2 regions of the Lentilactobacillus terminaliae genome follow, and region 1 is predicted to be linked to the other one. Evidence: riboswitches for the same ligand, from Rfam matches in the RefSeq annotation. Region 1 holds a riboswitch; the other holds the start of a gene.
What was found. Region 1 has a riboswitch for FMN ahead of O0236_RS05555 (ECF transporter S component). Riboswitches for the same ligand answer to the same signal wherever they lie in the genome.
Positions count from the first base shown of each region.

Region 1 (11,166 bases):
CATTCAAGAATTGAATCTGGAGCGAATTCATCTAATTTATTGATTAAAGATTTATTCAAAACACGGTCAAATAATGGCTGTGGATCTGGTAACAAAATGGCGCATTCTAATAAATGTTCTCGAATAGTTGTGACTTTGACCCTTCTCTTATCTGCAATGGCAATTAATGATGAGTTGGATCTAGAAAACATGTCCCACGTTACCAGCGCACTGTGAGAGATTCGGTCTCTTTTAACACCTCGGAACAGCAAATCCATACTTGAATTTTTCAAATCAATAAAGCCCTTAACAGCCAAACAATCTCCCATATAAAGCCATAATCTTACTTCACTTTCACTCATCGATACTTTATTTGCAATCTGCTTAGGTGTCTGACCGAATCTTTCATGACCAATCAATGTTTGAGCATAAAAATCCGCCAATTCTTTTGACATAGTGGAAAGTACTTTTATCCAACCATCCCTCATAAGTTCAATTAAATCGGTGGCCTTGTTTTTAATGAACCACAATTTGACTAAACTATCATTCAACATGTCAATGGATTGCGGATAATAACGATTATTTTGATAACTATATTCAGAAACTACCTGCGTTGCTAATATAATTCTTTTCTTGAATAATTCCACGTCGTACTGACCAGCTGTCTTTAAAATATCGACTTGGCCAACCGTCTGTAACAAGTCGTCTCGAGCTTGATCGCCAAGTTCAGTTAATTGGATGAAATTGTTCTCAGGCTCAATAATTAAACCCCGTTGCTTTAAATCATTGATACTTTTATTTAAATCATCTAGCGACAATCCATGAAAAGAATCCAGATAATCTAATAGTCCGTAATTAAATCCCCAAAATAAGTTAGAAACCGTTCTTTTACCGATTAAGACGTTGAAAACAGCCTTAATTCTCCGCGGTTCAGATGACGAACAAAACAACAAAATTAGCATATCAGTTTGCATGATTCTCCTAAACTAACTACCTGCCATTAAAGACAAAGTAGTTCCGGCTAAATATTTAATAAGGATTAGCCTTCCTTCAATAACTTAACTATCAACCGTATTCATACTAAAAATAGGATAACATCATTCATACATGTTCATGAAGAATATTTGCATGTAATTTCCATGAGGGCAAAATAAAAGGCAATTCATCACGCCTAAAACGTGTTTCCTTGCCAAAAATTCAATGAGACTTAATTTTGTAACTAATTTTTATTTACCGACTATGCTTGAATACCGGTAACAAATAATCCTTGAGCAGCAAAAATACAATTGATACCGTGATTCCTTTAATTATATTAAATGGCGCAACGCCATATAAAAGAATCGCATTCAATGGCATTGATAACTTTAATCCTACCAACTGCATATACATTGGTAACACGAACAGCCAGTTTAATAATGTCATCACAACTGTGATTGATAACACCATCGAGATTACTAAAGTAAGATTCTGAACCCATTTTTTTGAATTACGGGTTAAGCTAGCAACCAATTCATAACCAATAATTAAAGTGATAGAAGACACAAAAGCGGCTGCAACACCAATTAAATTAATAACCGACGCTCCGGTTGTTACCCAATATAAAGCGGCCTTTAAACCGGCAACCACAATTCCGGAAGCAGGTCCAAAAACAACGGCAGCAATCAAAATTGGAATATCACTTAAATCAATTTTCATCCACGGAACAAACGGGATAATTGGAACCGCAATAAACATTAGAACATAAGACATTGCCGATAATACCGACAACTGAACCGTCCTTGAAACAATCATTTGGTGCTTTGAACTATTTTCCATTGTAAAAACTCCCCTTAACAATGGCAATCTTCAAAAAAATCCCGACACGAGTGCCAGGACAATTGTATTAATACAATCTTCTGCATACCAGACTATACTGTCGGCACTGGAATTACACCAGTTCAACCACATTACTGTGGGTCGCGGACTATCACCGCCGGTCGGGAATTTAACCCTGCCCTGAAGACTAACCAAATTATTTAATTAATTAAAATATATCAAATTCACAGCTAAAGTCAATTTAAGTTACTTATCATTTGTAAGTTTTTTCAATTGTTCTACTTCATGCGGCTTCAAACGGCGATATTCACCAGGAGTAAGGCCATTTAAGTTCAAAAATCCGTAATCAGTTCTACTCAATTTTTGAACCGGATGACTAATGGCATCAAACATTTTCTTAACTTGATGATTTCTACCTTCATGAATAGTTAATGAAACAATTGATGACTTACCATCATCTCCTGGTTTAACCAAGCTTGCAGATGCTTTAGCGGTTTTCTTTCCATCAATCATGACACCATCACGCAATTGTTTAAGCTCTGGAATGGTAACAGTTCCCTTAACCTTAGCAACATAAGTCTTGTCAACTTCGTACTTAGGGTGGGTCAACTTATTGTCTAAATCACCATCGTTAGTTAACAATAATATTCCTGAAGTATCATAATCAAGACGACCAACGGGATAAATTCGATATTCGACATCATCAAAGAAGTCTAAAACCGTCTTTCTACCTTTGTCATCTGAAACCGTCGTAATAACACCACGAGGTTTGTAGAACAAATAATAAACTGGTTCTTCTTTTTGAATTTCAATGCCCTTGACCACAACAGTATCACTGGCCGATACCTTAGTACCAAGTTCTTTCACTACTACTCCATTGACCTTAACTTCGCCATTTGTAATGTACATCTCAGCTCTTCTTCTTGATGCAATACCGGCTTGAGCAATTGCTTTTTGTAATCTTTCCATTTATTAGTTTCCTACCTTTACTTACTATCAATTTCTCGATTAAAACGTGTCATCAATGCGTCACTTGTATCTTCAGTCAAAACTTCATCTTTCGGTAATTCTGGCAGTTCATCTTTAGACTTTAGACCAAAATAATCTAAACAATAGTTAGTAGTCCTGTATGTTTTAGGATTACCAACTTCTTTTTTTATCCCTGCCACTTCGATCAATCCTTGGTTCAATAATCGATGAATAATAGCGGAGCTGTTTACTCCCCGTATTTCATCGACTTCGATTCTAGTGATTGGTTCATTATACATAATAATAGCGATAGTTTCTAATGCGGCTTGTGATAGAACCCTAGGCTTGGCATCAACGATAAAATCAGCCACAAATTCTTCAAAATCAGTCTTGGTTTGCAAACGATAGACTTCATCACTCACAGTGATCATTAATCCTGAATTTTCATCTTTTAGTAAACTATCTTCCAATTCGGATAGAAGTTGCCGACAAGCTGGTTTTGAAAGAGAGACACTATGAGCTATTTGAGAAAGTGAAATTCCTTCGTCACCCGAAGCGTAAATCAATGCCTGCATTTTTGCAAAATCAGTTGGCACACTAAGCATCTCCTTTAGTTATGATTATCGGATCATTTTTCTGAATTTGAGTTAATTTAATTTCTTGATATTTCGCCATTTCTAAAATCGCCAAGAAGTCAGTAATGACTTCTTCAGGAGCAGCTGCTTGCTCTGTCAGGTCGTTAAAAGTTATCTGCTCAGAATTAGTCATTATTTGTCGAATAGCTTCTGTTTGACTCTCAATAGTGTAACTCCATTCATGAATCACCGTCGACATTGGCTGATTATATCGCAACCGCTTCAACGCATCGACAAAGGCAGCCATCAAATCCAATTTGTTAAACGGAGATGGTTCTTGTAACGTCTCAGGCTTAGTTCCAACAATCATTGGGGATCGAGTGTAACTCTTTCGGCGTTTAACTTCTCCTTGTCGAAAGAAATCAGCAACGTGCTTATATCTTTGATAATTCAGCAATTGATTAACCAAATCTTCTCGAGGATCTTCCTCTTCTTCATCAACATTGTCAGTAGGTGTTGGCAAAAGCATCTTCGATTTGATCATCATTAACTTAGCGGCCATCACTAAATACTCACCAACAACATTTAAATCTAACCGCTTAGCATCATAAATATATTCCATATACTGATCAGTAATTTCGGCAATTTGAATATCATAAATATCCATCTTTGTTTGCTGAATTAAATGCAACAAGACTTCCAATGGTCCATCAAAATCTGTTAAGTGCAGTTCAGGTAAACCATTTTCCGTCATGATTTAGTTTGCTCCCAACTCTTTAAAATATTGTGAGTACTAAGACTACCGACAATTTGTTTTTCATTATAATAAGCGGCTAACTCATCTAACATCTGGTTGCAACTTGACTGGGTTTGGTTTTGCGGTGTCAAAATAAATTGGTGAATCACTACTTGATCATCGTGCTCTTCAACACCTAAAAGTCCTGCCCAGTTATGAGCATCATTTTGCCAAAGTAATATTTGACGTTGATCTGACTGATCATACCATTCCATTTCCTGAGTCACTAGATCCATATTGGAAAATTCAGTTATTAAAGAGAGTAAGCCCATCGTAATTTTTTCATAGTCCTTACGATATTGATAAAGCATTTTTAAACCTCCTAGCTTCTTGGATGATATTGTTCATAAACTTTAGCCAAATGTTTTTTAGAAACATGCGTGTAAATTTGAGTGGTGGAGATATCTGAATGGCCCAACAATTCCTGAACGATTCTTAAATCTGCACCATTTTCTAATAAATGCGTCGCAAATGAGTGCCGCAACGTATGCACAGTAACATGGTGCTCAATTCCAGCCAGTTTGGCATATTTTTTGATCATTTGCCAAATAGCCTGCCTGGTCAATTGATGACCGTGCGCATTCAGGAATATTGACGAGGTATTAGTCTTATCCCGTAATAAATCAGGACGAACATCATTTAAATAACGCTCCAACCATTCTTTAGCGATATCTGAAATTGGAATAATTCTTTCTTTGTTACCCTTTCCCAACGTCTGGATCAAATTCATGGGTAAATGCAGATCAACTAATTTTAAATTGATCAACTCAGATACTCGCAGACCTGTCGCGTAGAGAACCTCTAATATTGCTCGATCTCGTAAACCTAACTTTTTAGTGACATCCGGTGTCTCTAAAAGTGAATTAACTTCATCGACTGAAAGAACGTCGGGCAAAGTTTTGGCCTGCTTTGGTGCATCAATCTTAGCCATTGGATCACTGGTAATTTGATTAAATTGGTATAAATAAACAAAGAACTTCCGCAAACTAGAAACCATATGAATAATAGTATTGCGGGATTTTTTCTGTTTTTGTAATTCTTCGAGAAGATTCAAAACATCATACTGGTCTATCTCAGCAATCTGATTCTTATTCAATGCAAAAAAATTAACAGCTTCAGTTAAATCTTGCCGATAACTGTTAATTGTATTATCAGATAGTCCTCGCTCAACTTGTAAGTAATGCAAATAGTCTTGAACTAACTCAAGCATCTTAATCCCTGTCTTTTAAAATAATTTTGCCATCTTCTTGGCTGATCAATCTTTCTTTTAATAAATGGCCTAATGCCCGCTTAAAGGCACCCTTACTGATACCAAAGAATGTTTTGATAGCTTCTGGATCACTTTTATCAGAATATGGTAACTCACCATCAGCGCTGTGTTGTAGAACAGCTAAAACCATAGCCGCGTCATCGCCAATTGCTTTATAGGCTTTAGGCTTAGTTGACATATTAATTGTTTGATCACGTAATTGGCCAATAACTCGGCCTTCAATTACTTCACCTAATCTTGGTTCTTGAACCCGTTCGTCTGGATGCAAAAATACCAATTCATAATTATCAGTTATTAATCTAGTTCCAGCCATTTTCAACCTGTAAGCAGTTGCTTTAATTGGCTTATTATTCACAACTTTTTTAGGTTGTTGGGAAATAGCTTGGAAGATTTCTTCGTCTGCTAAGTGACCCCAAATTCTGCCCTTATTATCAACACCTAAATCGATCATCAACTTATCGCCTTCTTTAGGCCATAAATTAGTCATTGTTGGTAGTTCATCCAAAGAAACTACGACGTCTTTGTTAGGTAAACCAACGTTAACAAACACTCCTAGTCCGTGATGTTGTTTAACTACTGTGGCGAATCCATAATGATCTCGTCTAATATCTGGAATTTGACGAGTGACTTGTAATTTATGTTGTTCATTCTCATAAGTAAAGCCAGTGAACATTGATCCTAATTTCAAAGGCTTTTGGATTTCTTCTTTTGATAACATGAAGGTTGTTCCTTCAATTTGGACAAAGTAACTTTCATCATTTTCATCAGTTACCTTACCGGTTAAAACATTTGCTAATAATTCGTTCATATAAATCTCCATTCAAGATGTTATTCCATTTCATTTTACACGCTTTTTCATGTGAGTGCTAATTCCTTTACTCTAAAGCAATTTAGTCAAATAGGCAAACAAAAAAAGTGGAATGGAGAAATCTCCATTCCACTTTCAAGTTTAATTAGTAGTGATTAGATTGAGCTTGAGGCACCATGGTAAATTACACCACGACGTGAGTCAACTGTAATCAATTCACCATCAGAAATCTTGCTAGTAGCGTTAGCTGCGCCAACGATAACAGGAATTCCCATTGAAATACCAACAACGGCTGCGTGTGATGTTAAACCACCATTTTCAACAACAACTGCTGAAGCTTTTTCAATAGCTGGTAAGTAATCTTTATCAGTTGAGCTAGTTACTAAAATGCTTCCTTCAGTAACTTTGTTGTTAGCATCTGAAGCACTCTTAGCTAAAACAGCTTTTCCGATAACAGTCTTGTCACCAACACCTTGGCCTTGAACTAACTTTGAGCCGATCAATTGAACTCTCATCAAGTTAGTAGTACCACTTTCACCAACTGGAACACCGGCAGTAACGATAATTAAATCGCCTTCCTTGGCTAAACCAGTTTCAACGGCTTTCTTTGATGCAAGATCAAAGATTTCGTCTGTGCTCTTAACTTCATCAACAAGTACTGGATGAACACCCCAGTTAACCATCAAACCACGACGAGTTCTCTCATCGAAAGTGATTGCTAAGATGTCTGCATCTGGATGGTACTTAGAAATCATACGAGCAGTGTAACCTGAACGAGTAGCAGCAACGATAGTGTGGATGCCAAGTTCCTTAGCAACACGAGCAACTGAGTCACCGATTGATTCAGTAACATCACTAGCATCGAACTTAGGACGTGGAGTACCGAAGTCAGCAAAAGCATTTTCAGCCTTAACATCGATTCTTGCCATAGTAGCAACAGATTCAACTGGGTAGTCACCGTTAGCACTTTCACCAGAAAGCATAGTTGCATCAGTACCATCAAAGACAGCGTTAGCAACATCAGATGCTTCGGCACGTGTAGGACGTGGGTTTTCTTGCATTGAGTCAAGCATTTGTGTAGCAGTAATAACTGGCTTGCCTAATGCGTTACATTTTTTAATTAAAGTTTTTTGTACCAAAGGTACATTTTCAGCTGGAATTTCAACACCCATGTCTCCACGAGCAACCATCAAACCATCTGAAACCTTGATGATTTCATCAAAGTTGTTGATACCTTCTTGTGATTCGATCTTAGGGAAGATTTGAACATGTTCCATGTGCTTTTCTTCAAGTAATTCACGGATATCCATAACATCTTGAGGTTTACGCACGAATGAAGCAGCGATAAAGTCAATATCGTGATCCAAACCAAAACGAATATCACTTGAATCTTTTTCAGTGATACCAGGTAAGTTAATTGAAACACCTGGAGCGTTAACACCCTTACGTGATCCAAGAAGACCATCGTTTTGAGCAGTAACAACTAACTCACGGTTAGCTTCGTCTTTTTCTTCAATCAATGTGTCCAACAAACCGTCATCGAATAAAACGTGACCGCCAACATGAACATCATCAAACAATCCTGGGTAAGTAACAGCGATTTTTTCTTTAGTACCTTCAAGACTGTCATCCATTGAAATACGGAAAGTATCACCAGTATGGAATTCAAGCTTGCCGCCCTTTTCCACAGTGGTACGGATTTCAGCACCCTTGGTATCAAGCATAATTCCAACTGTCTTACCAGTCTTCTTTTCTGCTTCATGGACATTGTTCATGCGGCCTTCATGTTCTTCATGATCACCGTGTGAAAAGTTAAATCGGAAAACGTTTGCGCCTGCTTCGATTAGTTGAGTAATTGTGTCAACGTCAGTACTTGCTGGTCCAAGCGTACTTACGATCTTAGTTTTCTTCATAAGAAATATCTCTCCTTGTTTGATGGACACCCAGTCAAGTGATTATTAAAATCACCGTCGACTAGGTTCCCAAATTGATTTCACAGATTATTTTATCACTTTTAAACCGCAATGTCTGCCCATTTTTGAGGCCTCACATTCGTTAAAAAAGATAAATCTACAACTACCAACAAAGAAAAGGCTTACATGGATGAAATTGAATTATAAATTCACTTATAAACCACATTATCGCTACCTAAAATATCGACTAATTTTTCCTTTATTGTATCATCACTTGGCAACCACAGTTTCGATTCTAACTTAGTTACTTTTTCAGTTTTGGCATCGTACACCACAACTGGTGACGTGTTGGCTTGGTTAGCCAACTCTTTAATAATTGCAAATACCGCGCGCTTATCTACTCCGTCATTTAAACGTAGGTACCATATTTTGGGTTGTTTGCGCTGAAATGATGATAGTGCATTAGACGCTGGAACGACGCTGTTGGCAATTAGTTCCAGTGCGTCTCGTTCTTCAACGTTACCGTTGATCAATAAGACTAAATCCTTTTTTAGCCAAGACTGAATCTGACTGAACAACTGCGGGAAAACAGTGACAGACAAATCTCCAACCGTGTCATTACCTGATATAAACGCCATCTGCTTGCCGGTTTTGGTTCTAATCGTCTTAACCCTAGTGACATATAGCAAGACAGAAACATTTTTCATAGACTTCGTCAGATCAGCTATAGAAGTTATAGTCACAAATTGATTTAACTTCTGAAATCTTTCTGTTGGATGGCCTGAAAGATATGCGCCCAGCAACTCGTTTTCCTTAGTTAACTTAGTAGTTAGTGGTAAATCATCTAAATGTGGCATCTTGGGTTCTAGTGCCTTAAATAAACTAAGCGAATTTCCTGAAAGATTAATAGAATCAATAAACTCTGGAGCCGCAGCAATTAACTCCGCACGATTATTAGCGAACTCATCAAAACATCCAGAATAGATCAACGCTTCTATACTATCTATCTTTCTGAATTTTTCATCGATACGGCTAATGAAATTTTGAAACGATGTGAACTTTCCGTTGACTTGCCGTTCATCCATAATAGCTCTAACAAAATCACTACGGATACCTTTGATACTACTTAATCCAAACCTGATTTGTTGATCAGTGATCACAAAGTTTCCCTGACTATCATTGATGCTAGGCGGTAATATTGTGATTTGCCGTTTTTTAGCATCAGCTATATATTGTTTGACCTTCACATCATTATTTTGAACAGATCTTAACAAGGCAGCGAAAAATTCTCCAGGGTAATGAACCTTCAAGTAGGCTAATTCCATTGCCATCTTACTATAGGCGAATGCATGTGACTTGTTGAATCCATAGTTCGCAAATTTCTCGATGTACTCAAATGTTCTATTGGCCACAGATTCGGAATATCCTCGCTGTTTGGCACCATCAATGAAGGTAACCTTCATTTTTTCCATCTCAGCGATTTTTTTCTTACTCATAGCTCGTCGTAAGATGTCGGCCTGACCTAGTGAAAATCCTGCCAATGTACTAGCAACCAACATAACCTGCTCTTGATAAACAATGACCCCATACGTTGGCATCAAGATGTTTTTCAAAGAATCATCAATATAATCAATAGGTTGTTGAGAATGCTTGCGGTTGACCACCTCATCAATATTATCCATTGGACCAGGACGGTACAAAGCATTAACTAAAGCAACGTCTTCAAATGAAGTTGGAGCGATTTTTCTCAATACATTACGAATTCCATTGGATTCAAATTGAAAGATTCCGGTGGTATCTGCATCAGCGAATAACTTGATGGTATCCGAATCATCTAATGGTATTTGTGAAGGATCGATCTTGACTCCTGAATTATCGCTAACCAAATCAAGAATGTCAGCTAAAATTGATAGATTTCTTAATCCCAGAAAATCCATCTTTAATAAACCGGAAGTTTCTACATATTCCTTGGGATACTGAGACATCAATAAACCTTCATTACCATCCTGCAACGGAACATGGTTTACCAACGGATCATCACTTAAAACTACCCCAGCTGCATGAGTTGAATAATGTCTTGGCAAACCTTCCAATTGGCTTGCGACTTTAAATAGTTCAGCGTTGATTGATGAATCGCTAATCAAATTTTGCAATCGTTGAGAATTAGTTTGCGCATCCCTTAACGAAATGTGTAACGCATTGGGAATTGCCTGACTCCACTGATTCTGTTGGGTCACTGACAAGCCAAACGTCCTTCCAACATCTCTAATTGCTTGTTTCGCAGCCAAAGTCCCAAATGTTATGATTTGGCCGACCCGCTCATGACCATACTTATTACCGACATATTGAATTACCTCATCCCGCTTAGTATCCGGAATATCCAAGTCAATATCTGGCATTTGTGCCCGCTCAGGGTTTAAAAATCGTTCAAACAATAAGTCATATCGAATTGGGTCAACATCCGTAATTCTTAGTACATAAGCGACTAGAGAACCAGCAGCCGATCCTCTTCCGGGTCCGGTAATAATATTGGTTCGATGAGCAAAATTGATAACATCTTCAACGATTAAAAAGTAATCATCAAACCCCATCGAATGAATGACTTCTAATTCATGTTGTAAACGAGCGTAGTATGGTCTTGAATCCTCAATTTTGTCAGAATCGATTCTGTCTTGTAAACCTTGTTCACAAATCATTTTAAGATAGTCTTGTGAAGATTGATTATTAGGGGTGACAAATTTAGGTAGCTTTGCATCCTGCACATCAATCGTGACATTAGCATTATTTACTAATTGCTCAAGTTCCTGTAGAGAACTCTGCAAATTCTTTTGGATAAATTGTTGTTCAACTTCTTCAGCAGGTCTTAGGAAATACTCACCACGCTTGCGACTTGCTTCAAAAACATTTTCAATTTTAGTGCCATCATCGATTGTATTTAAAACTCGACTCAAAAATAAATCTTCTGGTTTTAAATAGTCGACTTTAACATCAGCAATCATTTTGATGCCATTGTCTGCAGCCAATTTGCTCAAAGTGTCAAC
Region 1 is NZ_CP168151.1:1,104,858-1,116,023, forward strand. Features, by position in the region: gene O0236_RS05550 (helix-turn-helix domain-containing protein) at 1-953, opposite strand, end outside; gene O0236_RS05555 (ECF transporter S component) at 1,210-1,794, opposite strand; FMN riboswitch at 1,866-1,986, opposite strand; gene O0236_RS05560 (pseudouridine synthase) at 2,041-2,763, opposite strand; gene scpB (SMC-Scp complex subunit ScpB) at 2,781-3,368, opposite strand; gene O0236_RS05570 (segregation and condensation protein A) at 3,361-4,092, opposite strand; gene O0236_RS05575 (reductase) at 4,089-4,445, opposite strand; gene xerD (site-specific tyrosine recombinase XerD) at 4,457-5,344, opposite strand; gene O0236_RS05585 (S1 RNA-binding domain-containing protein) at 5,346-6,212, opposite strand; gene pyk (pyruvate kinase) at 6,368-8,125, opposite strand; gene dnaE (DNA polymerase III subunit alpha) at 8,335-11,166, opposite strand, start outside.

Region 2 (11,166 bases), 930 kb from region 1:
AAATGTCGCCTGTGGGTCAGCCATCTTTTTGATAGTGGTTGCCCGATCAAAAGCAGATATTCCGGTGCTTGTACTTCTGGCGTCAGCACTAACCAAAAATGCTGTATTAAAAGCATCATTACTAGTGTTAGTCATCGCATTAAGTCCTTGCTGTGCTGCCCATTCCGGTGCCATTGGTACACACAACAATCCGCGAGCTAGTGTAATCATCGTATTAACTGTAGCGGGAGTCGCAAATTCAGCAATTCCCAACAGATCTCCTTCACCTTCTCGGTCAGGATCATCTGTGACGACTACCAATTTGCCCGCCTTTAAATCGGCTAATGCTTGCTCCATATTACTCATGCTCATCCTCCTTATTAAACCCATCTATATGATTAATTTAGTTGCAGTTCAACTTCCAGCAGTCGTAAAAGAGCATTAGCGCACTCACTACCCTTGTTACCAGCTTTTCCTCCTGCTCGATTCAAAGCCTGTTCCAAATTATCCGTAGTTAGAACGCCGAATAACACTGGAACTGGTGCAGTGGTAGCCAATTCGACTAACTGATGTGTCACTGCTTCACTGATAAATTGATAATGATCGGTTTGTCCCTTCACAACGGCACCTAAAGCGATAACTCCAGAATACTCATCCTTTTGAGAAACCAAATTGACAATTCTAGGGATTTCAAAAGCTCCGGGAACTTGGTAAACGACTATGTTGCCATCGTCAATTTCAGACTGGCTTAGGGTTTGTACTGCTCCGCTTAGCAATCGGTCGGTAACAATATTATTAAATTGGGAAACAACGATTGCGATTTTTTTCGATTCATTCATATTTTTCATTTAGTCGACCTCCGATAATAAATGATGAAGTTTGCGTTTTTTAGTTTGTAGATATTTTTGATCGAACTGGTTAGCAGGAATTTCAAGAGGAATTCGATGATCTATTGTGATTCCTTCTAAACTGAGTTGTTTAATTTTGTCTGGATTATTAGTTAGCAGATCAATATGACTAACACCTTGATCCTGCAGGATGTTTGCTGCAACCTCATAACTACGGCTATCTACTGGCAAATGTAATTGTTGATTAGCTTCCACAGTATCAAATCCTTGTTCTTGAAGGCGGTACGCCTTTAACTTATTAACCAGTCCAATGCCACGACCTTCTTGTCTTAAGTAAATAACTGCGCCACAACCAGCCGCCTCAATTTTTTGAAGAGCAGCGTGAAGTTGCGGACCACAATCACATCTTAATGAGCTTAAGACATCGCCAGTAAAGCACTCAGAATGAACTCTAACCATAGGTGCCTTAACACTCTTTAAATCTCCCTTATAAATCAAAAGTGTCGGTGGTTCCTGATCTACTGCATAGGCGATAACCTTGAAGTTTCCGTATTCAGTCGGTAAATCTGCTTGGGCGCGCGCCTGCAAAGAATTATTAGTCACCATACGTCCGCCTCCACTTGTGCCCGCTGAATATAACGAGCAAGAACATCGACTTCCAAATTATATTGATCATCCTGATGGACATTGAGGAGGCCAGTATTATCCGCGGTATAGGGAATCAAATTAACTGTAAAAGTCTTATCAGTTACCTGTGTCACAGTTAAACTGGTTCCGTCTAACGCAACTGACCCTTTATAGGCCACAAACGTTGCTAATGAATCGGGCAATTCAAAAGTAAGTTTTACAGAATTACCATCCTGGGTCTTCTTTACCAATTTAACTGTTTGATCAACATGACCTAACACAAAATGACCATCGAGTGGTTCTCTCAAAGTTAGAGCCGGTTCAATATTCACGACATCATTGACCCGTAAAAATTTCAATGTCGTCTTTCTATAAGTCTCCGGCATAACAGTCAACATCAGACTTTCGCTCGTTAAATCAGTCACTGTCAAACAAACGCCATTGATTGCTAAACTACTACCTTCTTGAATTTCGAAGCTTTCCGGACGGCGAATCGTTAACTTTAATGATTCATCAATAGTTGCCACGTCTAATACCCGACTTCTGCTCTGAATAATTCCAGTAAACATGATTAATTGCTCCTTTCAAAAACTAGTTTGACGTCATTCGCTAATGTTTCGACTGAAGCTAAACTAAGTTTCAGCGGCTCTTGCAGACCAATTCCGGTTAACACTGGCAAGGCTTGATTACCAAATAATAACGGCGTGACGTAGGTAACTATTCTGTTAAATTGTTTTTCTGCCACAAACTGATTGAGCACTTGGCTACCACCCTCAACCAGCAAAGATTGAATGCCAACATCCGCTAAATATTCTGAGATATTTGCTGCCGTCCAACCACTTTTTACGATAATTTTGACATTTTCAGGAACTGTTTTTTGAGGATCCTGGTTGGCCATTACCCATACTGGGCTTTCCTTCGTTGCCGTTTGAAATAGTTTATTACTAAACTTAATTTCGTCCACGTTATGAGTAACAACGATGCGAATTAGTGAAAAAATGGCGCCATTCCGAACTGTTAATTCAGGATCATCAATCTTTAAAGTATTCATTCCCACCAAAATTGCTTGAGTATTTTGACGCAGATCTTGGTTGTCATTAAAAGCCTCCTGGCCAGTTAGCCGAGACCGCTGGCCATTTGAAAAATTGATACGCCCATCCGCAGTCATCGCATATTTAAGCGTAATTAATGGCCGATGATTTCGAAAATAAAATCGATAAGCATCGTTCGCTGCTAAAGGTGTATTCAACACGATAACTTTCACATGGTGGGATTCTAAATACTCGATACCTTTACCCGATACCAGCGGATTCGGATCAACTTCGCCGATTACAACCGTTGTGATTCCAGTTTCGACGATCATTTTCGCGCAAGGAGGCGTTTTGCCAGTATGGGAACACGGTTCCAACGTCACGTACATTGTCGCTCCTTGTGCACTTTCTTCATCAGCTAAATGATTGATCGCATTGACTTCAGCATGTGGTCCACCAAATATCTCATGATGGCCTCTGGCTAGAATTTGATCATCTTTAACGATTACTGCCCCGACCTTGGGATTTTTCCAAGTTCGCGGGTGATCTTTAACGGCTTCTTTCAAAGCCATTTGCATGTAAAACATATGATTCAAGTCCATTCACCTCGTAAAAAAGGCCCTGCAAAAAATTGCAGGGCCAGGAATTTTATCAAGCTAAAAAAGACTTCAACCGAGCACAGCTAATCAGCTGTTGACGGTACGAAATATTAGCATTTTCTTCTCCCATCCAGACTGTACTGTCGGTCCCAGAATCACACTGGGTCAACCGCAAATATATGCGGGTCACGGACTTCAATTCGTAAATTGTCACCGTCGGTCGGGAATTTCACCCTGCCCCGAAGAAATCTATTCAGTTTTCGCAAACAAGCGTACTACAAAATAAAATTGATGACAACCCGAAAAATATTTTAATTTACCGCCATTTTTGATAACCATTACACAAGTAACGGAAACTATTTAAGCGTGGCATTCCTATATAATAGGGGATCAGCGACGTGATCCAGAAAGCATATCGTTGCAGTATTTGCAAACCAAAATTTTGAAGTTTTCACTTGCATGCTCAATTATTTGCCATTACTTTTAGAAGTATTCCGTAAACAAGTGTAAAATTTAGTTTAGTAATTATAAAAGGAGTTTATTAAATATGAAATTTCGTACATTAGGAAAAACCGGATTCAAAGTCAGTGAAGTTTCACTAGGTACTTGGCAACTTGGCGGCCAATGGGGCACACAATTTAACGAAAGTGACGCTACTGAAACATTAGCTGAAGCTTACGATAAAGGTGTTAACTTCTTTGATACTGCAGATATTTACCAAGATGGTGCCAGTGAGCATACAGTCGGTCAATTTTTAAAACAACATCCAGACGTTCACTACACAACTAAAATTGGTCGAAAAGATCCATTATCAGTTACTAGTTTTAATAAAGAACACCTTGAACAATATGTAAATGAATCATTAAGCAACCTTGGCGTTGACTCACTAGATATGGTTCTTCTTCATTGTCCACCAATGAGTGTTTACTACATGCCCGAAACATTCTTTGCCCTAGATGAGCTTAAAAAAGCAGGAAAAATTCAAAATTATGGTGTGAGTGTTGAACGAGTTGAAGAAGCTCTAAAGGCTTTAAGCTATGACATTTCGGCTGTCGAAATTATTTTCAACATGTTCCGCTTACGTCCACGCGATTTATTCTTTGATCAAGCTAAGAAGAATAACGTTGGCATTTTAGCCCGTGTTCCTTTGGCAAGTGGATTATTGACGGGTAAATATGATTTAGATACTAAATTTCCAGCAGACGATCACCGGACAACCAACCGAAATGGTGAATTGTTCGATAAAGGAGAAACATTCTCCGGAGTTGATTACAAAACTGGAGTTATGGCAGCTAACGAGCTTAAGCAACGCTTAGGAACAGATAATCTAGCAGCAACTGCCTTGAAATTTATCTTGATGCACGACGCCATCTCAACGGTTATTCCTGGTGCCAGCAAGCCAAGCCAAATCGAAAGAAATACAGTGGCTTCAGATCTTGATGAATTAACACCTGATCAAATGGCAGTTGTTCAAGATGTTTACAACAAATACATTAAAAATCCAGTAGAATATCTCTGGTAATCTACTTGGTCATTACTAATTTTTTGTTTTAATTTGATTCAGATAATCTTATACTATTAACATTGAAGTAGGGAGATGGAGAAGTCATGAAAGTTACTGTTATTGGAGCAACCGGGAGAGTTGGTTCATCAGTTGTTAGAGAACTGATCAACAAGCCCGACGTTGAAGTATTTGCCGGTGCTCGGCAAGTCGAAAAAATTCCAACTGGGGTCAACGTTACCCCATTCAAAATTGATCTTCACGTGTCACCAGAATTACTGACTGAAGAATTGCCAGATAGCGACACGATTATTTTCACTGCAGGTTCTGGGGGCAAAGACCTATTACAAGTCGATTTAAACGGAGCTGTTAAGGTAATGCGAGCAGCTGAACATAAAGGTATCAAGAGATTTATCATGTTGAGTTCACGAAATTCATTAAACTTAGATGCTTTTAGTGAACCAGATATCTCGCCTATCGCCGACTATTTGATTGCTAAGCACTATGCAGATAAGTGGTTGATGAATAATACCGATTTAGATTTCACTATCTTACAACCAACAGCTTTAACTGAAGAACCCGCAACCGGCAAGATCACTCTTGGTCAATACGCATCCGATTCAAATACCATCGATGATGTTGCGACAACTATCGTGGCCATTCTTAAAAATGATCGAACAATCCGGAAAGTAATCGCTATGAGTAATGGTGACACTCCGATTGAAGAAGCAGTATCCGAGCTATAAACATTTTAACCAATTTAATGTTACTTTTTATAACATAACGATAGACCTCACCAAAAATAAATTTGGTGAGGTCTTTTTTTGTGCCATGGGTTATTTTCAACTTCTACCCAAATATTCTCACATAACATCACTCAAATTAAACTTTACTTAGCAAATTTTAATGTTAGAATTCATAACATTAAGTAAAAGAGGGCGATTATATGAGCTTAGCAAACACATCATTTGTAATCATTGCTAGCATTCTAGTTCTATTCATGACTCCGGGTTTAGCATTTTTCTATGGGGGACTGGTGTCGAAAAGAAACGTTGTTAACACAATGTTGTCGGTCTTTATCATGACTGGTGTTGCCATTTTGCTCTGGATAATTCTTGGCTATTCCTTAGCATTTAGCGGTAATCATTGGGGAATCATTGGCAACCTACATAATTTTTTCATGCACAAATTCAATTCAACATCCCTCACAGCAACCAAAATTCCTGAAAGTATATTTTCACTCTTTCAAATGATGTTTGCCATTATCACTCCGGCCTTATTCGTTGGCGCGGTTGTTGGTCGGATTAGATTCAACTTTCTACTCGCATTCATAGTCTTTTGGTCCATCTTGGTATATTATCCAATGGCTCATATGATTTGGAGCCCTGCTGGCATACTTGCTAGGCTGGGAACTCTAGATTTTGCTGGTGGAACAGTCGTACACATCAATGCAGGCATTACCGCCTTTGTATTGTCAGCATTTTTAGGGAAAAGAATTCACTATGGTGATATTCCTCACACCCATTACAACTTACCATGGGTTCTGCTAGGAACATCGATTCTTTGGATCGGCTGGTATGGTTTTAACGCTGGCTCGGCACTTGCAGTTAACTCAGTTGCAGTTTCTGCAGTGATTACCACCACAGTCGCCACTGGAGCATCAATGATCACTTGGATGTGTTTAGATATGATTATTTCCGGTAAACCTACGCTAGTTGGTGTCTGTACAGGAACACTTTGTGGTTTGGTTGGCATAACGCCCGCTGCTGGATATGTGACTATCGTCGGCGCCTTCTTCATCGGTATTCTGGCTACCTGTGCAAGTTATTTCTTCGTTTCCCAATTAAAAGATCGCATTGGGATTGATGATGCATTAGATGCCTTTGGCTGTCACGGCATTAGCGGCATCGTCGGCAGTATTTCAACTGGTCTATTTGCTACTAAAACTATTAACCCAGTTGTGACTACTAATGGATTATTCTATGGCGGTGGCTGGCGATTGCTTGGAATTCAGCTGGCTGCCACAATTGCCACAATCGTATTCGTAACTATCGCTTGTTCCATCATTATCAAGGGTCTTTCAACGCTAATGCCAATGCGGGTCAACCGACAGGAAGAAGAGCTCGGACTTGATCAAGGTGAGCATGGCGAAGAAGTTGACTACACGATTGAAATGGCTCAAAGTATTGATAGCTACCAAAGCGACCTCAATTTATATAGCAAAGAATTTCGAGGGCAATTAGAGAAGTTAAATAATTCATCATTACATCATTAATTTAAAAACTAAGAAAAACGGTAACCTACCATTTGGTAAGTTGCCGTTTTTTGACTATTTATTTTCTTTTTTCAGAATTTTTTCTAATTGATTATACTGACTGATCATCCATGTCTGATAGTCTTTGCCAGCAGGAAGGGTTTCAGTGATCGACAATACTGGAACATCACTCTTCTTAGCCAAAGCCACCATATTATTGACTGTCTTAGAATCAGCTTGTTTGTTTAATACGAAAAAGGCGATACGGTGGTTCTTGATTCCCTTTTGCATTGCATCAATCGTGCTAGGCGACTGATCCACACCATTTTCAGTGTCGTCTTCAAACGTCTTATTTCCCACCTTAAATCCAGCAGATTCTAAAGCATAATCAAATACCGGTTCACTGACATATACTTGTTTAGTTTTGGATTTCTCTGCTAATTTGTTTAGGTTAGCAATTTTTTTATCGATCGGTTTTAACGATTCAATATATTTTTTAGCATTCTTAGTGAAATAATCCTTGTTCTTAGGTTGAAGTTTTCCAAAGCGTTTGGCCAACTCGTTAGCTAGCTTGGGCATTGTTTCAGGCTTGTACCAGACATGTGGATTATCACCGTTTTTCTTATTAAGTAAGTTTTCGCCAACTTGGATGTATTTCGCATTGGAATTATTTTTTACTAAATTATCCATCCAGTTATCATAGCCAATTCCATTGGCAATCACGACATTTGCCGTGGCCACAGCTTTCCCATCATTCGTGGTTGGAGTGTAATCATGGGGATCAACATCAGGTTTATTGATGATTTCGGTGACATTTCCCTTATTACCAGCAACAGCCTTAGCAACTTCACCATAAAAATCGGTGGTGGTAACAACGTTAATTTTACCTGTCTTCGGATTATTCCCACTTGTAGATGAACATCCGGCAATTAGTAACATTAATGAAAACAACGCTACGATTAGTGTAATTCCTCGGTTCTTTTTCAGCACAGTAATAATCTCCTTATGTAAATAGTAATGAATACTCTTTAACAGTATGCAGAATCCCCGCTAACTTGTCAATCTACTTCCAAAAGTATTGCACAAAAAAACTTCGTGAGGCCAATAGCTTCACGAAGTTTAGATTATTTTATTATTTATTATCTTTATCTACAGCTACCAAACCACCAGCTAGATTACTTAAATCTGGATGATCAGCCTTAACGATCAACTGTTCATTTACAAATGCCATTTGACCAATTTGACTCATTTCTCGACCATAGCCAGAATTTTTGACTCCACCAAAAGGTAATTCGGGCAAGGATGCCATAAAGTTATTTACGAACACCATCCCAGTCTCAACCTTAGAAGCTACCTCAGCAGCATGATCACTATCACCGCCGAAGACAATTCCACCTAGACCAAACATAGAATCATTTGCCAGTTCAATCGCTTCTTCTTCACTGTGAACCTTATAAACATGAGCGACTGGTCCAAACATTTCCTCGCTATATGCAGGATTGTCCTTAGTAATATTAGTTAAAATCGTTGGTTTAAAGAATTGACCAGGTAAATCAATTGGTTCATTACCATACTCAACAGTAGCTCCGGCAGCAACTGCCCGATCAACTTGCTCTTGAAGCTTATTCTTAGCTTTTTCTGAGTTCATTGGAGCTAAAGTTGTGTCATCATCCATCGGATCGCCTGGTTTTACTTTGGAGAAGTTATCTTTTAATTTGGCAACGAATTCATCATATAAGTTGTCCATAACAATGAATCGCTTGGATGAAGTACATACTTGACCAGCGTTATACAATCTTGCCCGCCAAGCGATGTTATTAACATCATCAACATTCGCATCAGCTAAGACGATGAATGCATCCATACCACCAAGTTCCATGGTATTCTTCTTCAAATTCTTACCAGCTGCTTCAGCAACTGAACGACCACCACGCTCTGATCCAGTGAGGGCCACACCTTGAATTCTAGGATCTGCAATTGCTCTAGTAACTTGACCATAGTTTAAAAACAGATTGGTCAATGATCCCTTAGGTGCCCCTGCTGATTCAACGATATCAGCAAACATTTTTGCAGAAGTTGGGGTATTGGAAGCATGTTTTAAAATCATAGTGTTTCCAACCATAAAGTTAGGTGCAAAGACCCGCATGATTTGATAATAAGGGAAGTTCCAAGGTTCTACCATCATGATAACTCCAGTAGCGTGCTTTTGAACTTCAGCTTCACCGTTAGCGATAGTATCGATTTTATCAGGTTTCAGCAAATCCTCAGCGTGATCAGCGAACCAATCGGCAATCATTGCACACAGTTCGACTTCTCCTTTGGATTCTCTATAAAGCTTACCCATATCAACCGTAGCTGCTTTAGCAAGTTCATCAGAATGCTTGAGAATATTTGCAGCAATTTGATGAAGAATCTTGGCCCGTTCAGAAATTGGTTGATCCTTAAACTGTTTGAATAAACGATAACTTGTATCAATCGCGCTTTCTAACTCAGCGTCGGTCGTATCTTCATATTCCTTAACGATTTCATTTGTGTATGGATTAACTGTTTTATATGCCATTCTATAAAATCCCTCCTAGTTTGTGAAAAGTTAATTAACTACTAAAAAATAGAAAAGCAACCAACTAGTGGTTGCAAGATTGGATTAATAAACTTAAAGCGTTTACATTTTGGCTTAAATTAACTATACCATCTTTTGAAAATGGCATCAACATAAAAAAACGACGTTTTCAAAATATCTCGAAAGCGTCGTTCTTAAAGCTAATATTTATGAAACTTTTTTCTTCGTTGAATCTTTAATCACGAAAACTAATAACATCGCAATAATTTCCAAAATAAGGAAAGTCAAGAAGACTCCTTTGAAATTACCATTACCTAAGATAACTGTGGCAACCACGATGGCCGTTGAACCCATAATTTGTCTGATGGTGGCAATAATTGATGATCCATGAGGAATAAGGTCATCGGATAATGAATTAGCTCCTAAGGTCGTTGCTGGCATCATAGCGAAAGCATTACCAGCCTCCACTACCATTGAGCCAATAATAGCTAACCAGATACTGTGCATGTCACTAATTGCGAACAACAGTAACCATCCAACGATAAATAACCCAAAACCGATCATAATTGTTGGTTTGAATCCCACTCGGTCAGCCATTTTACCACTACGACGATTAAGCCATGAAAGTAGTGCTGCCGCTGGAACCAATGACAATCCTGACCACAATGGTGACATTCCTAATACCTGTTGATAATACAGTGGCATTACGATAGTCACGGTAATCAATGACATGTAAGAAAGTGATGTTAAAGCCACCCCTAAATCAAAGTTAGTAATTTTCAAAATATCTAATCTAAGTAATGGGGTTTTTGATGATAGCTGACGTTGAACAAAGAGCCATAATAAGACGATTGAAACCACCAAAATAATCCAATTAGTATAATTAGTTACCGTCATCGACTTAATTTCATTGATGAAGTAAAGCAAACCAATGATTCCCAAAGAATAAATCACTGAAATAAAATCAAAGTTGCTAGACTTGATCTCTCGAGGGCTCACGATTGTTCGTAAGGCCAAGATAAACACTACCAGTAAGACGACTAGGAACAAGCCAAAAATTGCTTGCCAGTTTAAAATCTGTAACAATACACCTGAAATAATCGGACCAACTGCCAAAGCAGATCCCATTACCAAGCCCACAGTTCCCATAATAGCTCCTCGGTGTTTTTGAGGTGTGATTTCAAGAATGATGGACTGGTACGAAGGAAAGAGGATTCCGACACTAATTGCTTCCATTAATCTTCCAACCATCATAATCTGAAAGTTGGGTGCGAAGATAATGATTATTGTACCAACAGCAAAAATTCCTAATAATGTTAAATATAATGGCTTGAACTTAAAATTATCCATTAACCATGGCGATAATGGCATAACTACCGACATAACTAGCATGAATCCCGTTGTTAACCAGGCAATCGTACTAGCAGGTAAATTAAAGTACTTCATAAAAGTTGGGTATGCAGTCGATAGTGATGACTGACTAATTGACATCGTAAATGTTCCCACCAGTAAAGTGGCAACGAACCATTTTCTGGCTTTATCTGTAAGCTCCACAATAATCCCCTCCAAAAATAACTTTACAAAATAAAACGGAAACTAGAAACCTGGTTTGCTTCTACTTTCCGTTTATATTTTCCAATTCATGTTCTAAACAATTATTACTCTCTTACAACCATCACTGAAATTGGTGAATATTTTGCCATATAAGCAGCTTGAGAACCAAAATACTTTCTGATTCCTGTCTTAGAAAGTGAACCAATAATCAAC
Region 2 is NZ_CP168151.1:171,216-182,381, reverse strand. Features, by position in the region: gene ribB (3,4-dihydroxy-2-butanone-4-phosphate synthase) at 1-345, opposite strand, end outside; gene ribH (6,7-dimethyl-8-ribityllumazine synthase) at 378-827, opposite strand; gene ribA (GTP cyclohydrolase II) at 828-1,433, opposite strand; gene O0236_RS00850 (riboflavin synthase) at 1,427-2,023, opposite strand; gene ribD (bifunctional diaminohydroxyphosphoribosylaminopyrimidine deaminase/5-amino-6-(5-phosphoribosylamino)uracil reductase RibD) at 2,026-3,072, opposite strand; FMN riboswitch at 3,199-3,335, opposite strand; gene O0236_RS00840 (aldo/keto reductase) at 3,632-4,606, shown strand; gene O0236_RS00835 (NAD(P)H-binding protein) at 4,693-5,331, shown strand; gene O0236_RS00830 (ammonium transporter) at 5,532-6,860, shown strand; gene O0236_RS00825 (metal ABC transporter solute-binding protein) at 6,915-7,829, opposite strand; gene O0236_RS00820 (NAD-dependent succinate-semialdehyde dehydrogenase) at 7,972-9,399, opposite strand; gene O0236_RS00815 (MFS transporter) at 9,607-10,953, opposite strand; gene O0236_RS00810 (universal stress protein) at 11,058-11,166, opposite strand, start outside.
Region 2: another riboswitch for FMN. It lies ahead of ribD (bifunctional diaminohydroxyphosphoribosylaminopyrimidine deaminase/5-amino-6-(5-phosphoribosylamino)uracil reductase RibD); the one in region 1 lies ahead of O0236_RS05555 (ECF transporter S component).